Regions from separate parts of the Roseateles albus genome, predicted to be linked through region 3. Evidence: predicted binding sites of a transcription regulator. Region 3 holds the regulator's gene; each other region holds the start of a gene.
What was found. The regulator FNR, encoded in region 3, switches genes on or off when oxygen is low (the NO sensors DNR and NnrR bind a similar motif). The targets are predictions, from matches to a motif close to TTGATNNNNATCAA.

Region 1 (4,195 bases), on a different contig from region 3:
TTCTCACGCATCAACTGCTCCGACACCGGCAAAGGCCCTGCGGCTCTGGTCAGGCATTGAATGGCCTGACCGCCCTCGTCGCTGGGCAATACCGTGATCGCCCGCGCCGCGCCGATCAAGGCGGCCCAAAGCAGCCCGACCGTTGCCACATTGCGCAAAAACCCATTTTTTTTCTGATGGTTATTCAAGCGCTTCTCCTCCCTTCATTTTCTTGCAGCGGTCAGCGCTTCTTGCCCAGCGCAACCTTGACGGTGGCGGCGACATTCTCGGGCGTGAAGCCGAAATGCTTGAACAGCACCGGTGCCGGGGCCGATTCGCCGTAGGTGTCGATGCCGATGACGGCCGCGCAACCATATTTCCACCAGCCGTCCGTCACGCCCATTTCCACCGCCACACGCGGCAGACCTTCGGGCAGCACGGACTTCTTGTACTTGGCGTCTTGGCGGTCAAACACGCTGGTCGAAGGCATGGACACGACGCGCACGCCGATGCCGTCCATGGCCAACAACTCTTGCGCGCGCATCGCCAACTGCACTTCGGAGCCGGTCGCGATGATCACCGCCTGAGCCTTGCTCTTGATGCCGACCGAAGCAGGCTCGGCCAGGACATAAGCACCCTTGCTGATTTCGTCCAGCGCCTTCTTCGGCGCATAAGGCAGGTTCTGGCGGCTCAGCGCCAGCACGCTTGGGCGGCTCGCGTTGCCCAGCGCCATCGTCCAGGCGACCGCGGTTTCGGCCGTGTCGGCCGGGCGCCAGACGTCCAGACCGGGGATCAGGCGCAGGCTGGCCACATGTTCGATCGACTGATGCGTCGGGCCATCTTCGCCCAGGCCGATCGAGTCATGCGTGAACACGTGAATAACGCGCAGCTTCATCAGCGCGGCCATGCGGATGGCGTTGCGGCTGTAGTCGCTGAAGGTCAGGAAGGTGCCGCCGTAAGGGATGTAGCCGCCATGCAGGGCGATGCCGTTCATGATCGCGGCCATGCCGAATTCGCGCACGCCGTAATTGATGTGGCGGCCACCGTTGGCGCTGCCGTCGGCTTCCAGACGGAAGGCGGTTGCGGCCTTGGTGTTGGTCAGGTTGGAGCCGGTCAGGTCGGCCGAGCCGCCGAGCATTTCGGGCACGGCGGCAGTAAAGGCTTCGAGCGCGATCTGGCTGGCCTTGCGGCTGGCCACGGTTTCGGCCTGCGTGTGGGCGGCGATCACCGCATCAACGGCGGTCTGCGCGAAGCTGGCAGGCAAGTCGCCGGCCATGCGGCGCTTGAACTCAGCGGCCAGCGCGGGGTGAGCCTTGGCGTAAGCGGCAAAGCGCTTGTCCCAGGCGGCTTGCAGTTTGGCGCCCTGCGCCTTGGCATCCCAACCGGTATAGACCTCCTTGGGGATCACGAAAGGCGCGTGCGCCCAGCCGATTGCCTCGCGGGTCAGCTTGATTTCGTCGCCGCCGAGTGGCTCGCCGTGCGCCTTGGCCGTGTTGGCGCGGTTCGGGCTACCCTTGCCGATATGAGTCTTGGCGATCACCAGGGACGGCTTGTCGGTGCTCAGCTTGGCCTTTGCAATCGCGGCGTCAACGGCGTCGATGTCGTGGCCATCAACCGGGCCGATCACGTTCCAGCCATAGGCCTCGAAACGCTGGGCGGTGTTGTCGGCAAACCAAGGCGCAACCTGGCCGTCGATCGAGATGCCGTTGTCGTCATAGATGGCGATCAGCTTGTTCAGCTTCCAAGCGCCGGCCAGCGAGCAGGCCTCGTGGCTGATGCCTTCCATCAGGCAGCCGTCGCCCATGAAGACATAGGTGAAATGGTCGACCACCGCGTGCTTGTCACGGTTGAATTCCTTGGCCAGCATCTTCTCGGCCAGCGCCAGGCCGACCGCATTGGTGATGCCCTGGCCCAGTGGGCCGGTGGTCGTCTCGACGCCGGGCGTGATGCCGACTTCGGGGTGGCCGGGGGTCTTGCTGTGCAGCTGGCGGAAGTTCTTCAGCTCTTCGATGGACAGGTCATAGCCGGTCAGGTGCAGCAGCGCATAGATCAGCATAGAGCCGTGGCCATTGCTCAGCACGAAGCGGTCACGGTCGGCCCATTGAGGGTTCGTTGGGTTATGGCGCAGATGGCGGTTCCACAAGGCGACGGCGATATCGGCCATGCCCATGGGCGCGCCGGGGTGGCCGGAATTGGCTTGCTGCACGGCGTCCATGGCCAGTGCGCGAATGGCGTTGGCCATCAAAGTGGGGTTGCTTGCAGCGGTAGTTGCCATGGCTTGAGGAGCTTGAGGAGCTGGAGTTTCGAGGAGGGGTAACCCGGGATTTTACTAGGCCGGCGCGCGCCGCTCGCTTGAAGGCCGCAAGACTAAATCACAGCCCGTCTAAAACCATTGATCCAGAGCAAGCCCGGAGGCGCAATTCGTGACAAGCTGCCGCGAAATATTCGCAGCAGAAAAAGCGCCAAATGGCGTGGATAGCGCTGGAGACAAGCATGACGACGAAGCCGCTGACGATCAAGGTTATTCAGGATGAACATCTGGCCTTGGGCGAGATGCTGCGTTCGGTACCGCTGCTGCTGGCCGACTGGCGCCACCGGCAAACCCTGCCCACGGCCAGCGACTTCGCGACTCTGCGGGCCATGCTTTTTTACATCGACGAATTCCCAGCGAAGCTGCATCACCCGAAAGAGACCGAGCTCTTGTTCCCCAAACTGCGCGCCCGCGCGCCGGAGATTCGCGGGGTACTGGACAGGTTGGACGAGGAGCATTTGCGCGGCGAACGCGCGATTCGTGATTTGGAACATGCGCTGCTCGCCTTCGAAATGATGGGGGAGCCGCGCCGGGCGCCCTTCGAGCAAATGACCGAGCGCTATATCCGCGCCTATTTGAACCATATGCAGATCGAAGAGCGCGAGATCCTGCCGCTGGCGCTCAAGATGCTGAGTGCCGAGGACTGGGCCGACCTGGATGAAGCCTTTGCCGCCAACCGCGACCCGCTGACCGGCCACGAGCCCGAGGAGCAATACCGGGCTTTGTTTCAAAAGGTCCAATTCAGCTTGCCGCAATCGGTACAAGCAACGCAAAAAGGCGGCCGCACCGAGGAACCGGGCGGCCGCCTTGCCATCTAACAGCCGCTATGGGCTGCCGCTGTATTGATCAGCCGCGGCGGCGGCGTGTCAGGCCCAGCAGCGCGAAGCCGCCGGCCAACATCATCAGCGAGGTGCTGGCTTCTGGCACGGCCGAGATGTTGTCAAAGCCAACTTCCTTGCCGGCGCTGCCGGTCAAGTCGAAGGACTTGGCGGTGCCGCTGAAGCTCAGCGTCATTTGCTTCCATGAGTCAAAGCCAGTCGACGATGTGGCGCTCAGGTCGATGGAGCCCAGCAGAGTGCCGGAGCCGTTCAGGCCCGAGTAGGCCTTGACGGCGCCGGTCAGGCCTTCTTTGCTTGCATAGAAGAACGACAGACCCTTCTCAACGCCGGCAGCCACGTTCATGAAGGCCGAGGCGCCGTTGTTGTCGTAAACGTAGGCGACGCCTTGTGCCGATGGGGCGCCGGAAAAATATGTCTGCACATTGTCATTCGACAAGCCGGACACGCCAACGAACTCAACGCCCAGGTTGTCGCCAGTGGACAGGTCTGAGGCGGCTCCACCGTTGTAGAACCCGTCAACGGACACACCATAGTCCCATGTCTTTTCAAAGTCGACCACGAAGCTCGTGGCGCCTGCGAAGGCTGGGGCGGCTGCAAACAGGGCCAGAACGGCCAGGCGAGAAAGCTTCATGGGGATGATCCAAGTTGGGGAGGAAGGGAGGGAGAGACAGTGAGTGGCCAACATAGCCACATTGCGCCGCCAGTCTATGCACGCAACACGACAACAGTGTGACCACGCCGCCCCTCTTGCGGCCGCCATTCGGATCAGGCAATGCGGGCGGCTAGCAGGGCCCAGAGCAACACTGTCATCGCCGCTTCATATGACGACCTTACGCTCTGCGCTTCTCGTCCCATACCCACAGGCCTCCCCCGATGACTCAGCATTTTGATCGCCGCCTTTTGTTGCGAGGCCTGATGGCCAGCGGCCTCCTCGCCTGCTTGCCATCGGCGCGTGCCTGCGAGTTTTTCTGCACCACCTTGCGCGTCACTCACCCTTGGACCCGCGTCTCAGCCGCGAACGCGACGACCGCCATCGTCAGCATGAAGTTCGATGAGGTCTCCGAAA
Region 2 (4,195 bases), on a different contig from region 3:
TGACCATACGGGCCCGCAGCGACGCGCTTTGGCGCTTGTTGCGCGGCCAAGACGACGCCGATCGCCTTTTCTTTGAGCGCGCCTTGGTGATGGAAGGCGACACCGAGTACGGCTTGGTGCTGAAGAACACCCTGGACGCCATCGGGCCGCTCTGGCCTGAACCGAGCGGGCGAGCGCCTTGGGGGCCGCAGCGATGAGCCGCTTGCACCAGACACCAAACGCCAGACACCCCGCACCCTTGCTCTCTTGATCCCCACCGGAACTCCGCCATGAACTTGACCCACGAGTTGCTGCTGGCCCTGAAGGCACGCGGCGCCACCGAGATTTTCGGCATACCGGGTGACTTTGCCTTGCCCTTGTTTGGCGCGATGGAAAAGTCGGGCGTTTTGCCCCTGCATACCCTCTCGCACGAACCCGGCCTGGGCTTCGCGGCCGACGCCGCCGCGCGCGCCCGCGGCGGGCTGGGCGTCGCAGCCGTCACCTATGGCGCGGGCGCCTTGAACATGATCAACCCGATGGCCGCCGCCTACGCAGAGCGCGTGCCGCTGGTGCTGTTGTCGGGCGCGCCGGCCGTCCATGAAGCCGATAGCGGCCTGCTGCTGCACCATCAGGTCAAGACCTTGGATTCGCAGTGGCGCCTGCTCGAAGAAGTCACGGTGGACCGGGCCCGTCTGGACGATGCGCGGACCGCTCCGGCGCTGATTGCCCGGGTGCTGGACCAGGCGCTTCGCCGGGCCGGGCCGGTCTATCTGGAGATACCGCGCGATATGCCGATGCAAGCCTGCGAGCCTGTGGGCAGCAGCCCGGCCGAGGTCGTGGACACAGAGCGTCTGGCGGCCTGTGCCGACGAGCTGTTGAGCCGTCTGCGCCAGGCGCGCCGACCATTCATGCTGGTGGGCGTTGAAATTAGACGTTACGGCATTGAAGAAAAAGTCGCCGAACTGGCCCGCCGCCTGAACATTCCGCTGGCCACCACCTTGATGGGCCGAGGCTTGCTCAACCAAACGGGCTGCGCAGCCCTGGGCACCTATCTGGGCCTCGCCGGCGACCACGAGCTGTGCGAGCAGGTCGAGTCCTCGGACGGTCTGCTGCTGCTGGGCGCGATTGTCAGTGACAGCAACTTCGCCGTGTCCTCCAAGCGCATCGATTTCCGACATGCGATCCGGGTCTGGCAGGGTCAGGTCGAAATGGGCCACCACGTCTATCAAGCCATCCCGATTGCGGAGCTGGTCGACGCCATGCTGTTGCGATTGCCGGCGAGCCCGGCATGCAGCGCGCCGGTGCAGCAAGCTGCGCCGCCAAATTTGCCCGCAGCGCAAGAGCTGCCCGCCCCGGATGAGGCCGTGAGTCCTGCCGCAATCGCATCCGCGCTCAACCAGATGATGCTGGCCCACGGGCCGATGCCGGTGGCCTGTGACGTTGGGGACTGCCTGTTCACCGCCCTGGATCTTTTGCCCACCGATTTGCTGGCACCCGGCTATTACGCCACCATGGGCTATGGCGTGCCCGCCGGTCTGGGCCTGCAAGTGGCCACCGGGCGACGCCCGCTCGTGCTGGTCGGCGACGGCGCATTCCAGATGACGGGGTGGGAGCTCGGCAATGCCCGGTCGCTGGGCTGCGACCCCATCGTCGTGCTGTTCAACAATTCCAGTTGGGAGATGCTGCGCACTTTTCAACCCGAAAGCCATTTTCACGATCGCGGCGAATGGGACTTTGCGTCCATGGCGGCCGGTATGGGCGGCAAAGGCTACAAGGTGGCTACCGTCGAAGAACTGGTGCGCGCCTTGGCACTCGCCCATGCGGAGCGGGGCCGCTTCCAACTGCTGGACGTTCGGCTGCCGCCTGGCGCGATTTCACCCACGCTGCGTCGCTTCGTTGCGGCGGTCAAGCGACTCTCGATGCCGGATGCAGGCGGGCCGCTCCGCTGATTCATTCAAGCCGGGTCATAGCAGCTCGGCCCTGCAAAGCGAGCTGAACAAGCCGGCAATCGGCGACGCCACTGACAGCCAGTGTCAGCAAAGGCCCCCCAACGTGGCTAGGCTTTGAGCACGCTTGAAGGCGCCTGGCCCTGCGCCTTCAGCTCATTGGCCAATTCGGCAAACAAACAGTCAGCCTGCTCGGCATCGAAAGCCAAGTGGTAGCGCTTACGAACCCCCAACTCGTTCAAGAGCACATGGCGGCTGGGCTCCAGTTTCTGTTGACTCAGACAGGCGCGGCAGCAGGCCAGCACACAGCCGTCCAGGGCAATGATGGGCCGCCCCGTGGCTGCGGCTTCTCGCGCCTTGCGCACCAAATTCGGTACACCGCCGCCCACGCCTGCAATGCAAGACATCTCCGCCAAGCCAGCGCGGTCCAGACGAACGGCCAGATGATTGGCGAGCTGCGCAGCATCTGAGCATCCCGAGCAGCTGTAAACCAGGGGAAGTTGACCTGCCGCCTGAGCGGCCGGATCAAGCGGAGCGTGATTTGCATTCATGCTTGCCATCTTGCCCCGCGTCGGCAAAGAAACCTTTGAGCGACATCAAGCGCCACCTCCCCTGTCCCCTTGAGTTCACTTGACAAAGCTCATTGCGCTGGCTCAAGGTTTCCTCAGCACCCCCTCCAATTGCGCTTGCAAACACTACCCCTAGTGAATATTCTCCAGCCCAACACTAGATATGGAGTTTTCACCTTATGCAAATCAGCAAGCGCTGTGGCCGCCTGGTGGCCTTTGATGCAAGCAAAATCGCCCAGGCCCTGGCCAGCGCCGGGGCCGCCAGCGGCGAGTTAGACCGGCTGGCTGCCCTGCACCTGTGCGAGCAAGCCGTGCTACCCAAGCTGTGGGCTTTTTGCAGCGCCTTGGCTGCGCAGCCGGCCCGGCCAACGCCGCCGGCCGAGGAGGGTCAGGCCTTGCTGACGGTTGAACAGATCCAGGACGCCGTCGAAGCGGCGCTGTTCGAGGCCGGCCTGCGCCAGACCTTGCGCGCCTATGTGGTGTACCGCGAGCAACACGCCAAACTGCGCGGCGCTCGCCAGACACTGGTCGCTGTGCAAGACACCATGGACGAGTACCTGCAGCAGCGTGACTGGCGCATCAAGGCGAATGCCAACCAGGGCTGGAGCCTGGGCGGGCTGATCCTCAATGTGTCGGGCAAGGTGGTGGCCAATTACTGGCTGGACCAGGTCTACCCGCCGGCCATAGGCCAAGCCCACCGCGAAGCCGATCTGCACATCCATGATCTGGATATGTTGAGCGGCTATTGCGCCGGCTGGTCGCTGCGCACGCTGCTCAACGAGGGGCTGAACGGCGTCGCCGGCAAGGTCGAGTCGGGCCCGCCGCAGCATCTGTCCAGCGCGGTCGGCCAGATCGTCAACTTCCTCGGCACGCTGCAAAACGAATGGGCCGGCGCCCAGGCCTTCAGCAGCTTTGACACCTATCTGGCACCCTATGTGCGCAAGGACGCTCTGAGCTACGCGCAGGTGCGCCAATGCATGCAAGAGCTGGTCTACAACCTCAATGTGCCATCGCGCTGGGGTACGCAGACGCCGTTCACCAACCTGACCTTCGACTGGACCTGCCCGGATGATCTGCGCGAGCAAGTGCCGCAGATCGCCGGGCGCGAAATGGGTTTTTGCTACGGCGAGCTGCAGGTCGAGATGGACCTGATCAACCGCGCCTATATCGACGTGATGATGACCGGCGACGCCAAGGGCCGGGCCTTCACCTTCCCGATCCCGACCTACAACATCACCAAAGACTTCGACTGGCACAGCGCCAATGCCGAGGCGCTGTTCGAGATGACGGCGCGCTACGGCCTGCCCTACTTCCAGAACTTCCTCAACTCCGAGCTGACTCCGAATATGGTGCGCTCGATGTGCTGCCGCCTGCAGCTGGACCTGCGCGAGCTGCTCAAGCGCGGCAACGGCCTGTTCGGCTCGGCCGAGCAGACCGGCTCGCTCGGCGTGGTGACGATCAACTGCGCCCGCCTGGGCCATCTGCATGCTGGCGACGAAGCCGGCCTGCTGGCCCGGCTGGATAAGCTGCTGGATCTGGGCCGCGACAGCCTGGAGATCAAGCGCAAGCTGATCCAGCGCCTGATCGACGAGGGCTTGTTCCCCTACACCAAGCGCTATCTGGGCACCTTGCGCAACCATTTCTCGACGCTGGGCGTGAACGGCATCAACGAGATGATCCGCAACTTCAGCGCTGACCGGG
Region 3 (4,195 bases):
AGAGTCGGACAAGAGTCAGAGCAAGACCCCACAGCCTGCCTCGGCAGGCAAGGGTAGCCAGACGGTCATCGAGATCGTTTCTCTCTACCAGTCACAGAGCAAGATCTATCCGCGCTCAGTCAGCGGCCTGTTTGCGCGCTGGCGTTGGGGCTTGGTCTGGTTCACCCAGCTCTTGTTCTACGGCCTGCCTTGGTTGCAGTGGAATGACCGCCAAGCGGTCTTGTTTGACTTGGCCACCCGCCGGTTTTACATCGGCGGCTTGGTGCTTTACCCGCAGGATTTCATCTACCTGACGGGGCTGCTGATGGTGTCGGCCTACGCCTTGTTCTTGTTCACGGCGGTGGCCGGGCGACTGTGGTGCGGGTTTGCTTGTCCGCAGACGGTCTACACCGAAATCTTCATGTGGATCGAGCGACAGTTTGAGGGCGATCGTCAAGCGCGAATCAAGCTCGATGCCCAACCTTGGGGTTTCAACAAGCTATGGCGCAAGAGCGCCACCCAACTCAGCTGGATTGCGCTCGGCCTGTGGACGGGCTTCAGCTTTGTCGGCTATTTCACACCGATCAAGCAGCTGTGGGCCGAGGCTTTTACGCTTGGCTTCGGGCCCTGGGAGTGGTTCTGGGTCTTGTTCTATGGTTTTGCCACCTATGGCAATGCGGGCTATATGCGTGAGCAGGTCTGCAAGTACATGTGCCCCTATGCGCGCTTCCAAAGCGCCATGTTTGACAAAGATACGCTGATCATCAGCTACGACGCCGAGCGCGGCGAGCCACGCGGTTCGCGCGGCAAGAAGGTCGACGCCAAAGCTGCCGGCCTGGGTTCCTGCATCGATTGCACCTTGTGCGTTCAGGTCTGCCCAACCGGCATTGATATCCGTAAAGGCCTGCAATACGAGTGCATTGGTTGCGCGGCCTGCATCGACGTCTGCGACGGCGTGATGGACAAAATGGATTACCCGCGCGGGCTGATTCGCTACGACACCGAGAACGGGCTGAACCAACACCTGAGTCCGGCCCAAAAGCTGCGCCGGGTGTTCCGTCCGCGTGTGGTGATTTACACGGTTGTTTTAGTGGTTTTGTGCTCGGCCTTGCTGGGCAGTCTTTTGTTCCTGCGCAGCCCCGTCAAACTCGATGTGGTGCGCGACCGCGGCGTGATGGCGCGTTTGGTCGAGGACGGTTTCATTGAAAACCTGTACCGCCTGCAGGTGATGAACACCACCGAGCAGCCACAGGACTTCACGGTGGCGGTCACGGGTATGACGGGCGTGGCTTTGGCTCAGCCGGTTGCGCTCACAGTGGGTGCAGCCGAAGCGCGCTGGGTGTCTGTGGCGGTGCGTGTGCCGCCGGAAGTGGCCGCGCAGGCCGGTGCTGGCGCTCACCCGATCCAGTTCCAGTTGATGCGCCCACAGCAAGCGGGCAAGGAGCCGGTTCAGGCTTCAATCGAAAAATCAACGTTTGTGGTGCCGCGCTGATGCGCAGCCGCCCAGCTTTGGAAAAGAATCATGACTGAGCATCAAAATATCAATTCGCCCGCTTCATCGTCTTCATTGAGCTCAACTTCGGCCACTGCCGCCGCTGTTGTAGCGCCCGAGGCGACGCGCCCTTGGTGGCGAGAGCCGGTGATGTGGTGGGTGGTGGGCGGCCCGTCCTTGGTCGTGGTGGCGAGTTTCATCACCCTTGGCTTGGCGCTGCGCTATCCCGATCCCGTGCTGCAAGAGCAGGCGTCTGCCAAAGCCATGCAGCCTGCGAAAGAGGCTCGCAATCACGCCGCGACAGGTGGGAAATGAGCGATTCGCCCACCCCAGCTTCAGACTCGAGCCCAGTGCCAACTGATCGTTCGACCCTGGGCCGGGTCGCGATGGCGGTGGTGTGGCCCTCGTTCTTGATGGCCGGGGTGCTGACGGCACTGGTGTTTGCGCTGGTCGATCCGGGTGATCTGACCTGGTTTGGCGGCGCGCCGGTCGAGTTGCCGCGCCAAGCGGTCTATACCCTGGGATTTTTGCTGTTCTGGCTGATCATCAGCCTAGCGGCCAGTTTGAGCGTGCTGATGGCCACTTTGCCGGAGCTGCCGCAGGACCGGCACCCGCGCGCCTGGCCCCGCTGAGTTTGCGTCTTAGCAGGTGGTGCTATTGACCAAGCGCTGCAAGCCGGCTTGGTCGAGGATGCGCAACTGGCGCTGTTTGACTTCCAGCAAACCGTCGTCCTGGAACTTCGAGAAAGTCCGGCTGACCGTCTCGAGCTTCAAGCCCAGGTAGCTGCCGATTTCTTCGCGTGTCATGCGCAGCACCAAGGCGGCAGCGGAGAAGCCGCGCGCTTGCAGGCGCTGGGTCAGGTTCAGCAAAAAAGCGGCCAGCCGTTCTTCGGCCCGCATGCTGCCCAGCAGCAGCATCACGCCGTGATCGCGCACGATCTCGCGGCTCATGATTTTGTGGAACTGGCGCTGCAAGTCGGTGAATTCGCGCGACAACTCTTCCAGTTGCTCGTAGGGGATCACGCAGACCGAAGAATCCTCCAGCGCTACCGCGTCGCAGCTGTGGCGGTCGGTGCTGATGCCGTCCAAGCCCAGCAACTCGCCGGCCATTTGAAAGCCGGTGACTTGGTCTCGGCCGTCCTCTGAGGTGACGCAGGTTTTGAAAAAGCCTGTGCGTACAGCGTACAAAGACAGAAAACTGTCGCCGCTGCGAAACAAAGTATCGCCGCGTCCGACTTGGCGGCGCGTCGCGACCAGCTTGTCAAGTTGCTCCAAATCGCCCGACGACAGGCCCACCGGCAGGCACAGCTCGCGCAAATTGCAACTCGAGCAGGCAACCTTCAGGGGTTCGATTTTGATCGGGATGGTGGCGTTCATTTGGCTCTTTTCAACTGACGCGCCGCCGTAACAGCGGGGCGGCGAATCTTTGGGGAAAGTGGCTCCCGAGATCATCAGCCTGATGTATCTCAAGAACTGCTGCATTGTTGGCCTCACCAAGCAGCTTAAGCTTGATCTTGATCAAGCGGTGAAAGCAAACTCTTGGCAAAGTATGCGCCATGGTACAGATCATTCACGCTAGCCCCGCCTTGGGTTCCGTCCAAGCCTCGGACAGTATCAGCGAAGAGCTGTTGCGCCGCTTCGATGTCTCAGGGCCGCGCTACACCTCTTACCCGACCGCAGACCGGTTTGTCGAAGCCTTTTCGGCCGATCAGTACACGCAGGCCTTGCAGCAAAGAGCAGGTGGCTCCTTGGGCAGTGCCTCGCCTTTGTCGCTGTACATCCACATTCCGTTTTGCGAATCGGTCTGCTACTACTGTGCTTGCAATAAGGTCATCACCAAGCACCATGACAAGGCGGTCGAGTACCTGCAGGCCTTGGTCACCGAGATGGATCTGACGCTCGCCCATCTGGGGCGCGGAGCGGCGGTGTCGCAACTGCATTTGGGCGGCGGCTCACCGACCTTTTTGAGCGACGCCGAGTTGAGCCAGTTGATGCTCGCACTGCGCGAGCGTTTTCGTGTGGCGCCTGGGGCCGAAGTCTCGATCGAAGTGGATCCCCGCACGGTCACCAAGGACCGGCTCAAACATCTGCGTGAACTGGGCTTCAACCGACTCAGCTTTGGCGTGCAGGACTTTGACGCGGCGGTACAAAAAGCCGTGCACCGAGAGCAGAGCTACGAGAGTGTCGAGGCCTTGATGATCGCCTCGCGCGAACTGGGTTTCGAGTCCACCAATGTCGATTTGATTTACGGTCTGCCGCTGCAGACGCCGGACTCGTTTGCTCGCACGATTGCTCAAGTTGGCGCCTTGAAGCCGGATCGCATCGCGCTCTATGGCTACGCCCATCTGCCGCAGCGCTTCAAGCCGCAGCGCCGCATCGACACGGCCCAACTGCCGCCGGCCGGTGACAAGGTTGCGATGTTGGCGGGGGCCATCGCCGGCTTCCAAAGCCATGGCTACAGCTATATCGGCATGGATCACTTCGCCTTGGCCACCGATTCCTTGGCTGTGGCCAAGCGGCAAGGGCGCCTACACCGCAACTTCCAGGGCTATAGCACTCAGCCTGATTGCGATCTGGTGGCACTGGGAGTGTCGGCGATCGGCCGTGTCGGTGCTTGTTATAGCCAGAACGCGAAGACGCTGGACGAGTACTACGACGCGCTGCGCCAAGGCCAGTTGCCTATCGTGCGCGGCTTGGCCCTGAGTCGTGACGACATCGTCCGGCG
Region 4 (4,195 bases), on a different contig from region 3:
GGCGACGTTTTCAGCGAGCGGGAGCTTGGCCCCCCTCGCTTAGGCTATCAGCTGACCTTTTTCCGTGTGCGCGGCCCGGCGCCGCCAGACCACCCGAGCCGCTTCGCCGCCCGGCAATTGCTGCTGGCGCATGCCGCCGTGACCGATCTGGCGGGCGGCAAATTGCAGCACGATCAGCGCCTGGCTCGCGCCGGATTCGGTATCGCCGAGGCCAGCGAAAGCGATTGCGATGTCCATTTACGCGACTGGTTTTTGAGAAGAAACGAGGCAGGCTACCGCGCCGGCTTCGCCAGCAAGACAGGCGGCTTCGCGCTAGAGCTGCGCTTGCAAACCACGCAGCCGCCCTTGCTGCAAGGCCAGCAAGGGCTGTCACGCAAGGGCCCCGACCCCGCTCAGTTCAGCCACTACTACAGCCAGGTGCAGTTGCAGACCGAAGCGCAGCTGCAGCTCGGCGGCAAGACTCGCCAACTCAGCGGGCGCTCCTGGCTCGACCATGAATGGAGCGACAACCTGCTCGGAGCCCAAGGCGGAGAACAAGCGGTCGGCTGGGACTGGGCCGGCATCAATTTGAGCGACGGCGGCGCGCTGACCGTCTTCAGGCTGCGCCGGGCCGACGGCACGCAGCTCTGGGCCGGCGGCAGCTGGCGCAAGCCCGGCGGCGCTAGCCAGGATTTTGCGCCTGCACAGATCAGCATGGCGCCGCTGAGGCATTGGCGCAGCCCGGCCAGTGGCGCCAACTATCCGGTCGCCTGGCGCATCACCACACCGCTGGGGCAGCTGGAGCTGCGCACGCTGCTCGACGCGCAAGAAGTCGACGCACGGGCCAGCACGGGCATGCGTTACTGGGAAGGCGCTGCGGAGTTGCTGAGCCTAGACGGCCAGCGCCTCGGTCTGGGCTACCTGGAGTTAACCGGCTATGCCGACGGCATGGCGCTGCTGCGGTCGCAAGGGCCAGGCAAAAAACTCAAGCCCTGAGCTCGGCCGCCCGGCCCGGCATCAAGCCATCGCCCACCCGCACACAGTTGCGGCCATCCGCCTTGGCCATGTGCAGGGCGTCTTCGGCTGCGTTGACGAATTGATCCAGGCTGTGGTGGTCGGCCTGCAGCGCCGCCACACCCAGGCTGACGCTGACCGGGATGACGTGGCCGTTCCAACAAAAATCAAGCCGCTCGACCCGTTCACGAATCCGCTCCGCCACATCGAGCGCACCGAGCGGGTCGGTGTGGGGTAAAAAAAGCCCGAATTCTTCGCCGCCAAAGCGAGCCAGCACATCGCCCTGACGCAAGGTCTCGCTGCTGGCCTCGGCAATCTGGCGCAGCAGCATGTCACCGCAGCGGTGGCCAAAGTTCTCGTTGATGCGCTTGAAATGGTCGAGGTCTATCATCACCATCGCACAAGTCGTTTCATAGCGCCGGGCCAAGGCCCATTCGCGCTCGATCAAGCCGAGAAAGGCACGCCGGTTGACGATGCCGGTCAACATATCGGTGCTTGAAAAGCGCTTGAGCTGCAGCGTCGACTGTTCGAGCTGCGCCAGCAGGCCCAGCAACACGCGCCCGAGCAGCGCAGCCAGCAAGAGCGCGCTGAGCCCGGCACAGAGGGCGGCGGCGACACGGTCGCCAAAACCCAGCAATGAAATCAAAAGCTGTGAAACAGCTACCGCAGCCAGCAAAGCCGCTGCCAGCAGCAGCGCCAGGGCCTTAGCCGGCCCGAGGACCTCGGTCCATTGTCTCAACAAGGCCAACCACCTGGGCGGCTCCAAATTTTTCAACATGTGCGAATAGTGAAGCGAATGTGCGAGCAGCATTTCAACACAGACCTACAGACCGCAAGAATCATTGAGCCGCCGTGTTGCCGAGCCCGACCGATGCACGCGCGTCACAATCTTGTCGTAAATCAAAATGGCCAGCCGCAGGCTGCAGCAAACTGAAGCGATGACCAACAAGCTCGCGGCAATGACCGCGAGGCATGGAGACAAGACATGAACAAGCACGCCGCCGCCGCATGGCTGAACAGCATTGAAGCTACCGTGGACCAGATCCTGCAGCGCGTGCAGGGCGAGATCGTGATGGCCATACCGCTGGGCCTGGGCAAACCCAACCCCCTGGTTAACGCGCTATATCGACGCATTGCGGCCAGCCCCGAGCGCCGGCTCAAACTGTTCACCGCCCTGTCCCTGGAAAAACCCCAGGGCAAGTCCTCGCTGGAGGCGCATTTTCTGGAGCCGCTGGTCGAGCGCGTGTTTGGCGACTACCCCGACATGGACTATGTCAAGGCGCTGCGCGCCGGCACGCTGCCGCCCAATATCGAGGTCCATGAGTTCTTCATGAAGACCGGCGACTACCTCGGCAATGATGGCGCGCAGCAGGCCTTTGTCTGCACCAATTACAGCTTCGCGGTGCGCGACATGATGTCGCATGGCGTCAATGTGCTTGCGCAGGCGGTGGCGAGCCGCACCGGGGCCGACGGGCGCACCGAGTTTTCTCTGTCCTGCAACCCTGATCTGAGTTTTGATTTGATCGAGCGCATGCAAGCGCAGGGGCGGCCACTGCTGGCGGTGGCCATGGTCAACCATGAACTGCCCTTTATGCCCGGCAACGCGGTGGCCTCGCCTGACTTGTTTGGCCTGGTGCTGGATGGCCCGGGCTGCAGCCACACCATCTTCGCGCCGCCCAATGCGGCCATCAGCTGGGCCGACTACGCCATCGGCCTGCACGCGGCCAGCCTGGTGCCCGACGGCGGCACGCTGCAGATCGGCATTGGCTCGCTGGGCGACGCCATCGCGCAGGCCTTGATCGTGCGCGATGGAAATAGCGAGCATTTCAAGACCATCCTGAGCCCGCTTTGCCATGGCGAGCTGCAAGGGCGCGAGCTCGATAAGTTCGAGCAAGGCCTGTACGGCTGCTCGGAAATGTTCGTCAACGGCTTTATGCGTTTGATCGAGGCCGGCCTGATTCGCCGCCGCGTTTTCAGTGATCTGGATCTGCAAGAGTTGGCGCTGCAGGGGCGCATGCCGGCCAAGCCCAGCCTGCAGGTGCTGCAAGACCTGCTGCAGCGCGGGCGCATCAGCTCGCCGCTGCGCGAGGCCGACCTCGCCTTTCTGAGCCGGCACGGCATCCTCAAGGCCGGCGTGAACTGCAGCGCGGATCAGTTGCAGCTGGGCGAGCAGTCGATTCGCAATGATCTTCGGGATCCTGCCGCCCTGGCTGCCATCGAGGCTTGTTTGCTGGGGCCAAGCTGGCTGGGAGCGACCATCATGCATGGCGGTTTCTTCCTCGGGCCGCGCGACTTCTATCAGCGCCTGCGCGAGATGCCCGAGGAGCAGCTGGCCCTGATTGACATGACACGCATTGGCTTCATCAATGAACTCTACGGCGACTCCCTGGGCAGCGAAGCGCTCAAACGTGCGCAGCGCGTCAAGGCCCGCCTGATGAACACGACGATGAAGGTGACGCTGCTGGGGGCTGCGTCCTCGGACGGTATGGAGTCGGGGCAGATGGTGTCGGGCGTCGGCGGTCAGTACAACTTCGTCGCCATGGGCCATGCGCTGCCCGATGCGCGCGGTATTCTGATGTTGCGCTCTACCCATGACAACGCCGACGGGCTGCGCAGCAATATCGTCTGGAGCTATGCCAACTGCACCATTCCTCGCCATCTGCGCGACATCGTGATCACCGAATACGGCGTCGCTGACCTGCGCGGCTGCACCGATTCGGAATGCGTGAAACGCTTGCTCAATATTGCCGATTCGCGCTTCCAGACCGCGCTCTTGCACGAAGCGATTGCCCATGGCAAGTTAGAGGCGGACTACGAGATTCCCGCCGCCGCCCAGCGCAACAGCCCCGAGATGCTGCGCGAACATTTGCGCCCCTGGCGCAACAGCGGCGTGCTGCCGGACTTCCCCTTTGGCACCGACCTGACGGCGGACGAGCTGACCATCGTGCGCGCACTCAAGAAGCTCAAACACGCCAGCCACCATCCGCTTGAATTGGTCGGCATGATTTTGCAAAGCCTGAGCGGCGAGAAGCCCGTGCCGCCCGCCTACCTGGAACGCCTGGGCTTGGCCGACGCCAAGAGTTTCAAAGATTTGTTTGTGCGCAGACTGTTTGCCAGCAATCTTTAAGCCTCAGCCGGATGGCATTTTGAGCCGCCGCATACACTGCGGCCATGCCCAAAAACCCAGACCTCGCCACACCAA

Region 1: the regulator FNR is predicted to act here: its motif matches at 2,372-2,385, upstream of PRZ03_RS02190 (hemerythrin domain-containing protein).
Region 2: the regulator FNR is predicted to act here: its motif matches at 2,512-2,525, upstream of PRZ03_RS18040 (putative zinc-binding protein).
Region 4: the regulator FNR is predicted to act here: its motif matches at 1,884-1,897, upstream of PRZ03_RS16205 (acetyl-CoA hydrolase/transferase C-terminal domain-containing protein).

Annotation. Positions count from the first base shown of each region.
Region 1 is NZ_JAQQXT010000001.1:528,880-533,074, reverse strand. It holds gene PRZ03_RS02200 (hypothetical protein) at 1-188, opposite strand, end outside; gene tkt (transketolase) at 221-2,254, opposite strand; gene PRZ03_RS02190 (hemerythrin domain-containing protein) at 2,473-3,108, shown strand; gene PRZ03_RS02185 (PEP-CTERM sorting domain-containing protein) at 3,137-3,760, opposite strand; gene PRZ03_RS02180 (copper chaperone PCu(A)C) at 4,003-4,195, shown strand, end outside.
Region 2 is NZ_JAQQXT010000012.1:62,740-66,934, reverse strand. It holds gene ubiT (ubiquinone anaerobic biosynthesis accessory factor UbiT) at 1-197, shown strand, start outside; gene ipdC (indolepyruvate/phenylpyruvate decarboxylase) at 270-1,928, shown strand; gene PRZ03_RS18040 (putative zinc-binding protein) at 2,036-2,476, opposite strand; partial or broken gene PRZ03_RS18035 (ribonucleoside triphosphate reductase) at 2,674-4,195, shown strand, end outside.
Region 3 is NZ_JAQQXT010000002.1:446,746-450,940, forward strand. It holds gene ccoG (cytochrome c oxidase accessory protein CcoG) at 1-1,471, shown strand, start outside; gene PRZ03_RS04915 (hypothetical protein) at 1,502-1,786, shown strand; gene PRZ03_RS04920 (hypothetical protein) at 1,822-2,103, shown strand; gene fnr (fumarate/nitrate reduction transcriptional regulator Fnr) at 2,113-2,847, opposite strand; gene hemN (oxygen-independent coproporphyrinogen III oxidase) at 3,027-4,195, shown strand, end outside.
Region 4 is NZ_JAQQXT010000010.1:82,979-87,173, reverse strand. It holds gene PRZ03_RS16215 (lipocalin-like domain-containing protein) at 1-975, shown strand, start outside; gene PRZ03_RS16210 (GGDEF domain-containing protein) at 965-1,771, opposite strand; gene PRZ03_RS16205 (acetyl-CoA hydrolase/transferase C-terminal domain-containing protein) at 1,979-4,120, shown strand; gene PRZ03_RS16200 (ABC transporter transmembrane domain-containing protein) at 4,165-4,195, shown strand, end outside.